Regions from separate parts of the Vibrio sp. 1978 genome, predicted to be linked through region 2. Evidence: riboswitches for the same ligand, from Rfam matches in the RefSeq annotation. Region 2 holds a riboswitch; the other holds the start of a gene.
The links. Region 2 has a riboswitch for lysine ahead of tet(35) (tetracycline efflux Na+/H+ antiporter family transporter Tet(35)). Riboswitches for the same ligand answer to the same signal wherever they lie in the genome.
Positions count from the first base shown of each region.

Region 1: it holds a riboswitch for lysine, as region 2 does, so the genes downstream of both, lysC (lysine-sensitive aspartokinase 3) here and tet(35) (tetracycline efflux Na+/H+ antiporter family transporter Tet(35)) in region 2, are expected to answer to the same signal.

Region 1 is NZ_JAWPOP010000017.1:6,043-10,513, forward strand. It holds gene lysC (lysine-sensitive aspartokinase 3) at 58-1,410, opposite strand; lysine riboswitch at 1,512-1,690, opposite strand; gene R8N49_RS16400 (pyridoxal-phosphate-dependent aminotransferase family protein) at 1,911-3,032, shown strand; gene R8N49_RS16405 (PglL family O-oligosaccharyltransferase) at 3,092-4,471, opposite strand, start outside.
Region 2 is NZ_JAWPOP010000003.1:222,819-227,289, reverse strand. It holds gene R8N49_RS04775 (inosine/guanosine kinase) at 1-397, shown strand, start outside; gene R8N49_RS04770 (H-NS family nucleoid-associated regulatory protein) at 525-932, opposite strand; lysine riboswitch at 1,515-1,697, shown strand; gene tet(35) (tetracycline efflux Na+/H+ antiporter family transporter Tet(35)) at 1,807-3,408, shown strand; His leader region at 3,589-3,726, shown strand; gene hisG (ATP phosphoribosyltransferase) at 3,780-4,471, shown strand, end outside.

The sequences.
Region 1 (4,471 bases), on a different contig from region 2:
ACTAATGAAACGACAAAGGGCTGCAAATACGCAGCCCTTTGTTTTATTGAGTTGAACTTACTTCTCAAACAACTCAGTGTGGAGTTTTTGTATGGCTTGTTTCGATACCGATTCATGGAGCAAGAAGCATAAGTTGTGAGGGCTAGCGCCATAACAAATCATGCGTAGGTTAAAATCTTCTAGCGTGCCAAAAACCTGTTTCGCGTAGCCTTTACTCTCACTCATGTTGTTTCCAATGAGAGCAACGAGGCATAGGTCATGTTCAACTTCTACCTTACATAACTCTTCTAACTCTTCTCGTGCAGCTTGCGGCAGCTGTGGTGCTCCGCCAGAGGTATCAGTTTGATCAAGTGTTAACGATACACTGATTTCAGATGTCGTGATCAAATCGACAGAGATCTTATGCTTTGCAAGGATCTCAAAGACCTTTGCTAAAAAACCGTATGCGTGGAACATATTGGCGCTGCGTAGCGTTACCATGGTTTGGTTACAACGCAAAGCTAGCGCACGGAATAACGGTGAGCTTTCGACTTGGTGGCGAATCCAAGTTCCCCCTTTTTCTGGCTCTTTCGATGACCCTACAAATACCGGAATGTCGTGGCGCAATGCAGGTACTAGCGTAGAAGGGTGAAGGATTTTAGCGCCAAAGTTAGCCATTTCTGAAGCTTCACTAAAGCTGATCTCAGGAATTGGTGAGGCTTTTGGTGCAATTCGCGGGTCTGTTGTGTAGATTCCCGGAACATCAGTCCAGATTTCTAGCCCTGCCGCTTTAACGCTCTCAGCAATTAAGGCGGCGCTGTAATCGCTGCCCCCTCGACCTAATGTTGTTGTATTACCGGCTTCGTCAGATCCTATGAAGCCTTGAGTAACAACAACGGATTGTTGGCAAAGTGGTACGAGTTTATCTTGCGCAAGCGTCGAAATTGCTTCAATGTTTGGCTCCGCGCGACCAAAGTTGTCATCAGTACGCAACACATCGCGGATATCAAAGCGCACTGCTTGAATGCCTCGCTCACACATTAACTGAGTTAGAATGTGCGTCGACATGAGTTCACCACATGCGACTAAATGATCGGTTAACTTCGCACTAGCTTGGATAGATGCAGCCTCGGCCAGGCTGGTTACGGTATCTAATATGCCATACACCTCGGCAGCAGTTTTCGTGCTGTCTTCGAGCTGAGTTAAAATGGCGTCATGAATGTTGGCCAAATTTTGTAGCAGCTCAGTACGGTGCGTTTGATCCTGAACACCGTTGGCGAGTTCTACCAATAGGTTGGTGACGCCAGAGCAAGCGCTGCTCACGACCAGGCGAGTATTTGGATTGTTTTCGATAATGGTGGCGCAACGACTCATTGCCTCAAAGTTGGCAACACTGGTTCCACCGAATTTAGCTACGTTAAATGCGCTCACTGCGTTCTCCCACGGCTTCCTAAAAAATTGTACATCCAATGTTTAGTGAGAAAAGGAACAGAGCAAAAAGAGAGGTATTTAGAATGCTATTTGAAAAATTTACCCTCAGAAGCCCTTCATCAGACTGCGCTGATGACAGTTGATGGGATTCAGCCCAATTCAACCGACAAGTCAAATCCTGCAACTTTGACTTACCTCGGCACTACTCCCCCTCAATGATTGGTGTTGGAATTGCGGTTCCACAAATCATCTACCTGGGTAGCGCTCCTCTTCTACATAAAGCTCAAACATTGAACGGTTTTGAGGCCTTAATGTCAATCAATATTTCAACCTTTATGGTGTTTTTTATTAACGATTTTGTGACACTGGTTTGACCTCCATACTTACGGCTAATTGCTGATAGAGGAAAAATCTATTAGGGTGAAGAACCCTACACCTGAGCCATGTTATTGAATAGAACTTTTAGAATGCTCAGGATAAAAGATAATCAAGGAGCTGACATGTCGATCCAAAGCTTTATTCCGCCTCACCGTATTTTAATGGGACCTGGTCCTTCTGATATTTATCCTCAAGTGTTACAAGCACTAAGCCGTCCTACGGTAGGTCACCTTGATCCTCTGTTTATCGGTATGATGGATGAGCTCAAGCAGCTATTGAAGTATGCCTTTCAAACTGACAATGAGTTCACTATTGCGGTTTCAGCGCCAGGTAGTGCAGGGATGGAAACCTGCTTTGTAAACTTGATCGAGAAAGGCGATAAAGTGATCGTTTGCCGTAATGGTGTATTTGGTGAACGCATGCGCGAAAATGTCGTCCGTGCTGGTGGTGAAGTTGTTATCGTCGATGATGAATGGGGGACGCCTGTTTCCATTGATAAAGTCGAGCAAGCACTCGAACAGCACCCAGATACAAAAATTCTTGCTTTTGTGCATGCGGAAACCTCAACTGGTGCAGTCAGTGATGCTCAAGCATTGGGTAAGCTCGCGAAACAGCATAATGCATTATCTATTGTTGATGCGGTGACATCGCTTGGTGGTGTGCCGTTAAAAGTGGATGAATGGCAACTGGATGCGGTTTACTCTGGTAGTCAAAAATGTTTGTCATGTGTACCTGGACTCTCACCAGTGACGTTTTCTCCTGCCGCGATTGAAAAGATTCAAGCAAGAACAACACCAGTACAGAGTTGGTTCCTCGATCAGAGTTTAGTTTTGGGGTATTGGAGTGGAGAAGGCAAGCGTAGTTACCATCATACGGCGCCAGTTAATAGCTTGTATGCGCTTCATGAAGCTTTATTGATACTGAAAAATGAAGGATTAGAAAACGCTTGGGCTCGTCACCAACTGATGCATGAAAAACTCAAAAATGGCTTACAAAAGTTAGGATTTGAATTTGTTGTGGACGAAGCCCATCGGTTGCCACAATTAAATGCGATTTACGTGCCTGAAGGAATTGATGAAGCAAAAGTTCGTGCTCACTTGCTAGAAACCTATAACCTAGAAATTGGTGCAGGCCTTGGGGCATTAGCTGGTAAAGCGTGGCGTATTGGCTTAATGGGTTACGGCGCTCGATCTGAAAACGTTGCGCTGTGCTTAAAAGCGTTAGAAGAGTCACTCACTGAATAAAATCATACAGCAATGAGATAAAGAAAAGCGAAGGTCATCCCTTCGCTTTTTGGTACTTATTACTCTGCACCTGAAGTGGGGGCTGGTGAGGCAGAGATTGCTTGAGAAGGTGGTTGGTAATTGACGTCACTGAAATCAATCTTCGGGAACAAAAACTGCGCTTCAGCTCTAATTTGCTCCGCTTTACTTGAGTCATCTAAGCCTTGGTAGGCCAAAATCAAATTATTATAAAATGCAGGGCGAGGCTTATCTTTGATGATTTTTAGCGACCAATCGATATAAGGCTGAATCAAGGTTGCGTCTTGTTGGTACAGCCCAAGGTTTAAAAACGTGCTATAGACATCCCAATCAAACCTGTCTTTCCAAACCACAGGGTTACTGACTTGATTCAGAATATCAGGGTTAGTTGGTCTAGTGGTCTCAAACTTCGTCAATACATAGTTCGTATGTAATGCGCTTACCATGTAAAACGTAAACGCAACGGGAAGTACCAAACTAAAAACACGCAGCAAGCTTTTGGTCACATTACTAAAGCCGACTTGTCGATAACGAGAGACGCGCTGATCGACCCAGTACAGTAGGATAACGAAGATCAACCAATGCACGAGAGAGTGGTAGAAAGGGTATTCCAGTTGTGAGTGCAATACGATAGGTATAAACAAGGCCAGCAACGCAAGACGAGTTCCGCGTTTGGCTTGATAGATTCGATACAGTACCAGTGCCATCGCTAAGAAGATGCCGATTATTGGCAGCAAGCCACCTTCTACTCCCCAGTAAAGTAGCTCATTATGCGGATGATCCATGGCTGGCAAACCTGCTGGGTAATTCTCATTTAGGGCATGTTGACGAGCCGTATACAGCATGTACTCAGATTCAAACTTGCCATATCCATAACCAGTAAAAGGCTTTTCAATCACCATGTCTAATGTTTGCGGAAAAGTATACGCTCGAGGAGACTCCATATTTACTTTTTCTGCGGCTAACCTACCTCCATCAGGAAAGGCAAGATGCATGACAACGACAGAGAGTAAGAGCCCACTTACAAGTGACACAACCCAGCGGATAAAGCGCCCTTTGGTTGCAAAGCGGTACATGTATGGAATGACCAACAACACGGCGATGACCGAGGCTAACCAACCAGTGCGTGAAGCCAACGCCACAATTAGTGGTAAAGTTAAAACTGGTACGGCATAGAGAAGGTAAACATCGCTTAACTTACGATCGTATTTGTAGGGCTGACGTGCAAGTAAATAGCTGGCAATCACCAACCCTGTCGCAAGAAAACTGGCCATTACATTGGGCTGTTGGAAAATACCATAAGGACGATTGGCCACCGTGTCGTAACCAAACGGATTGCCTGGTTTGAGATACAGATATTGTGTCAGACCAAAAATGGCTTCGATAACAACCGCAAGGACAATGAACCATAATAGGCGTTG
Region 2 (4,471 bases):
AACTTCTTTGCCATTACTTCCAGGGTCAATTGCTGAATTTAATCGTTATGAATTCAGTCGTCCGGCGAAAAAAGACTCATGCGAGACGCCAATAAAAGTGTACTCGCATATCTCGCCATATATGGGTGGCCCAGAAAAAATTAAGAATACAAATGGCGCAGGTGATGCTGCGTTATCTGCTGTTCTTCATGATATGGCAGCAAATAAATACCATAAAGAAAATGTGCCTAATTCAAGCAAGCACAGTAACGAGTATTTAACTTACTCTTCTTTTTCTCAAGTCTGCAAATACGCAAACCGTGCTAGCTACGAAGTTCTCGTGCAACATTCACCACGATTGTCGCGCGGACTTCCTGAGCGAGAAGATAGCCTAGAAGAAGCATACTGGGAACGTTAATACGAAGCGGTTTAATTAACTATTCTGTAACTAAAGTAAAAGGCACATTAAGAAATGTGCCTTTTTTATTTGTAATGGTTTAAATAAAAAAGGCTCCCTATGGGAGCCTTTTAAAAATAGCACGGATCTAGATTAGGAACTCATCCAGAGATTTACCTGCATCAAGTTGCTCTTGAATCGCCGAAGGTGTACGACCTTGGCCAGTCCAAGTTTTCTCATTACCGTTTGAATCTGTGTATTTGTATTTAGCAGGGCGAGGTGCGCGCTTCGCTTTGCCTTTCGTCTTAGTTTCGCCAGATAGCGCAGTAATAAGTGCTTCTACGTCAATACCGTCTTGAGCGATTTTCTCAGCAATCTCTGCAAGCTTAGCTTCTTGCTCTGCTTGTGCTGCGCGTTCTGCTTCTTCTGCTTCACGACGCTCATCTACGACAGTAGTGAGTTTATCTAGAGCTTCTTCCAATTGTTCTAGAGTCAGCTCACGAGAAAATGCACGAAGGCTACGGATATTTAGAAGGGTTTTAGTCAGCTCTGACATAACGATTCCTATTAAAAGGTTAATGTGTTGGGCACTTTTTATCGTTACGATTAAATAATGCCAATCTATAAATAAACAAAGAGTCCTTATATTTAACTTTATCTTTTCCTTATGTGCAAATGCTAAATCAAGATTTTGTTTAAATTTGACTATTTTTTAAAGCAATTAATATTATTACACTCGAAATAAATCATTATTAGATGAGAACTAAAATCAACAATCATTATTGTATAGAGAGAGTGACAGCTTGGTTTTTTATAAAAAAATTTGAGTTATTACTTAAAAATATGAAGCATCCATCTTTAATGCTGTGTCATATATCCTTAATTTATTGATATAAGATAAACCATGATATTTCTAAGGTAGTAATAATGTTTCATAAATAACATGATTGATGTGATTTCAGTTGCACAAAACTTATGGAAGTAGGCAAGGTTTATAAATTATCTCAGTCATTATTTATTTGTTTAATTTAGTTTGATGTGTTGCATTGACTCTCATCATAAGTACAATGGCTGCCACCTGATGCAATATTGCAGACAATTTGTTGTTAATTTGTACAGTTAGTGGTTAATTGTTTGTTGTTGCCGTAGAGGCGCGGTCTCGAAGAGTAGCTATTATTGGGGTGATGCCAATGAATAATAGTGGAAGGCGAAGATTGCCGAAGTAAGTAACTCATCAAAGTTACTTGCTGGGGTTGTATCTGAAAGGAACAACACTGCCATAGTATATATTCACATTAAACTATGGAGCGCTACTGTAGGGTTGGGTGGAGTGTTCGCTTCCCTGTCGCTAAGTTCAACATGAGCACGTATCGTATGCTACGTGACTTGTCTGCAGTAGATCTCTAGCCAAACTTTGGTTTTTGAAGATCATGAATTTAATAGATTTTTCTAGTTCTCCTGTTTCATTATTGCCACCTATTGTCGCTTTGACTTTGGCGATTTTGACTCGACGTGTATTAGTTTCCTTGGGTGTAGGTATCGTGCTAGGTGCGGTGCTACTTAATAGCTGGTCTATCAGCGACACCGCAGGTTACGTCAGTTCTCAAGTTTCTTCTGTCTTTATTGAAGATGGCGGAATTAACACTTGGAACATGAGCATTGTTGGTTTCCTAATCTTATTAGGTATGACAACAGCTTTATTAACGCTATCTGGCGGTACTCGTGCTTTTGCTGAATGGGCACAATCTCGAGTGAAGAGTAAACGCGGCTCCAAACTTCTTGCCGCCTTTTTAGGCGTATTCATTTTTGTCGATGATTACTTTAATAGCCTTGCTGTTGGTGCGATCTCTCGCCCAGTAACCGATCGCTTTTATGTGTCTCGCGCTAAGCTTGCGTACATTCTAGACTCAACCGCCGCTCCAATGTGTGTAATTATGCCTGCTTCTAGCTGGGGTGCTTACATTATTACTATTATTGGCGGGATCTTAGTCTCACATGGGATCACAGAGTATTCGGCTCTTGGCGCATATGTTCGTCTTATCCCAATGAACTTCTACGCCGTTTTTGCGCTGCTAATGGTGTTCGCTGTTGCGTGGTTTGGTCTTGATATTGGTAAAATGCGTGAGCATGAAATCTCTGCATCGCAAGGTCGTGGCTTTGATAAAGACAAAGAAAATGACTCGCAAGAAGCGCATGACCTAAACGAAGAGCTAGATATCCGTGAAAGTGAAAAGGGTAAAGTGTCAGATTTGATACTTCCTATCGTAACGCTGATTATCGCGACTATCTCTTCAATGCTTTACACGGGTGGCCAAGCATTGGCTGCTGATGGTAAGGAGTTTGCGCTTCTTGGTGCTTTTGAAAATACAGATGTAGGTACATCACTAATCTACGGTAGCTTGCTTGGCTTAGCTGTTGCACTGTTTACTGTTGTGAAGCAAGGTCTACCAATGGCTGAGATCGCACGTACACTTTGGATTGGTGCTAAGTCTATGTTTGGTGCGATTCTAATCTTAGTATTTGCCTGGACCATTGGTTCTGTTATCGGTGATATGAAGACTGGTACTTACCTTTCGACAATGGCGCAGGGCAACATTAACCCACACTGGCTACCAGTTATCCTATTCTTGTTGTCTGGCCTAATGGCGTTCTCAACAGGTACTTCATGGGGTACGTTCGGCATTATGCTACCAATCGCGGGTGACATGGCTGGCGCAACAGACGTAGCGCTAATGCTACCGATGCTGAGTGCGGTTTTAGCTGGTGCGGTATTCGGTGACCATTGTTCACCAATCTCAGATACGACTATCTTGTCATCGACGGGTGCACGTTGTAACCACATTGATCACGTATCAACACAGCTACCTTATGCATTATCAGTCGCGCTTGTTTCATGCGTGGGCTTTATTGCCCTTGGTATGACTGCTTCAATTGCGTTTTCGTTTATTGCAGCGTCGATAACATTCGTTATCGTTTGCGCTATTTTGTCATGGCTTTCAAAGTCTAAAATAGCGTCTTGCCAGAGTGCGTAATTCACTGATTTAAAAGGTGAAATTGTAGGAGGCTTCGGCCTCCTTTTTTATTTGTATTATACAATTCGAATTTTTTTAAAATTAAGGGTTGAAAAAAGTAATCAGCTTGGTTAGTGTGGTTGGTAACAAAGCAAATGAGAAGAGCCTTGAAATAAGTATGCGTAATTTTGTAATGAACATTCATCACCATCATCACCCAATCTAGTCTTTCGGGCGATGTACGCATACCCGGGAGGCAGGAAACTCCCGGAGGTAAAATCAAAGTAAAAGCAGATTTTAAACCCTCGGGAGACTTCAATCTCCCGAGGGTTTTTTAGTTTTATTAGTTTGAAAAATACTTAGATATCAAAATCTTGCATAGGGACAAAGCAATGCAAACACAACGTTTAAGAATCGCAATTCAGAAAAAAGGTCGTCTTAGCAAAGAGAGTCAAGCTCTACTAAAACAGTGCGGCGTAAAGTTCAACGTAATGGGCGAGCGTTTAGTTGTCCATTCTGAAAATATGCCAATTGATTTACTCTTGGTTCGTGACGACGACATCCCAGGTTTAATTATGGATGGCGTGGTTGACCTTGGCTTTATTGGCGAAAATGAACTAGAAGAAGTTCGCCTTGACCGCAAAGCATTAGGTGAACCCTGCGAGTTTGTTCAGCTTCGTCGACTTGATTTTGGTGGCTGTCGTTTATCTATCGCAATCGACAAGGACGAAGAGTACAACGGTCCACAAGACTTAGCTGGCAAGCGTATTGCTACAACGTATCCTCAACTTCTAAAAGCGTACATGGATGAAGCCGGCGTTCCATTCTCTACATGTATGCTGACAGGCTCTGTAGAAGTTGCGCCTCGCGCGGGTCTCGCTGATGCTATCGCTGATTTGGTTTCTACAGGTGCAACACTGGAAGCGAACGGCCTTAAAGAAGCTGAAATTATCTTCAAATCAAAAGCGACATTGATTCAACGCACAGGTGAGTTCGACGCAGACAAAGTGGCGCTAATCGAAAAGCTGTTAACTCGCATGCAAGGCGTGCAGCAAGCGAAAGAATCTAAGTACATTATGCTTCA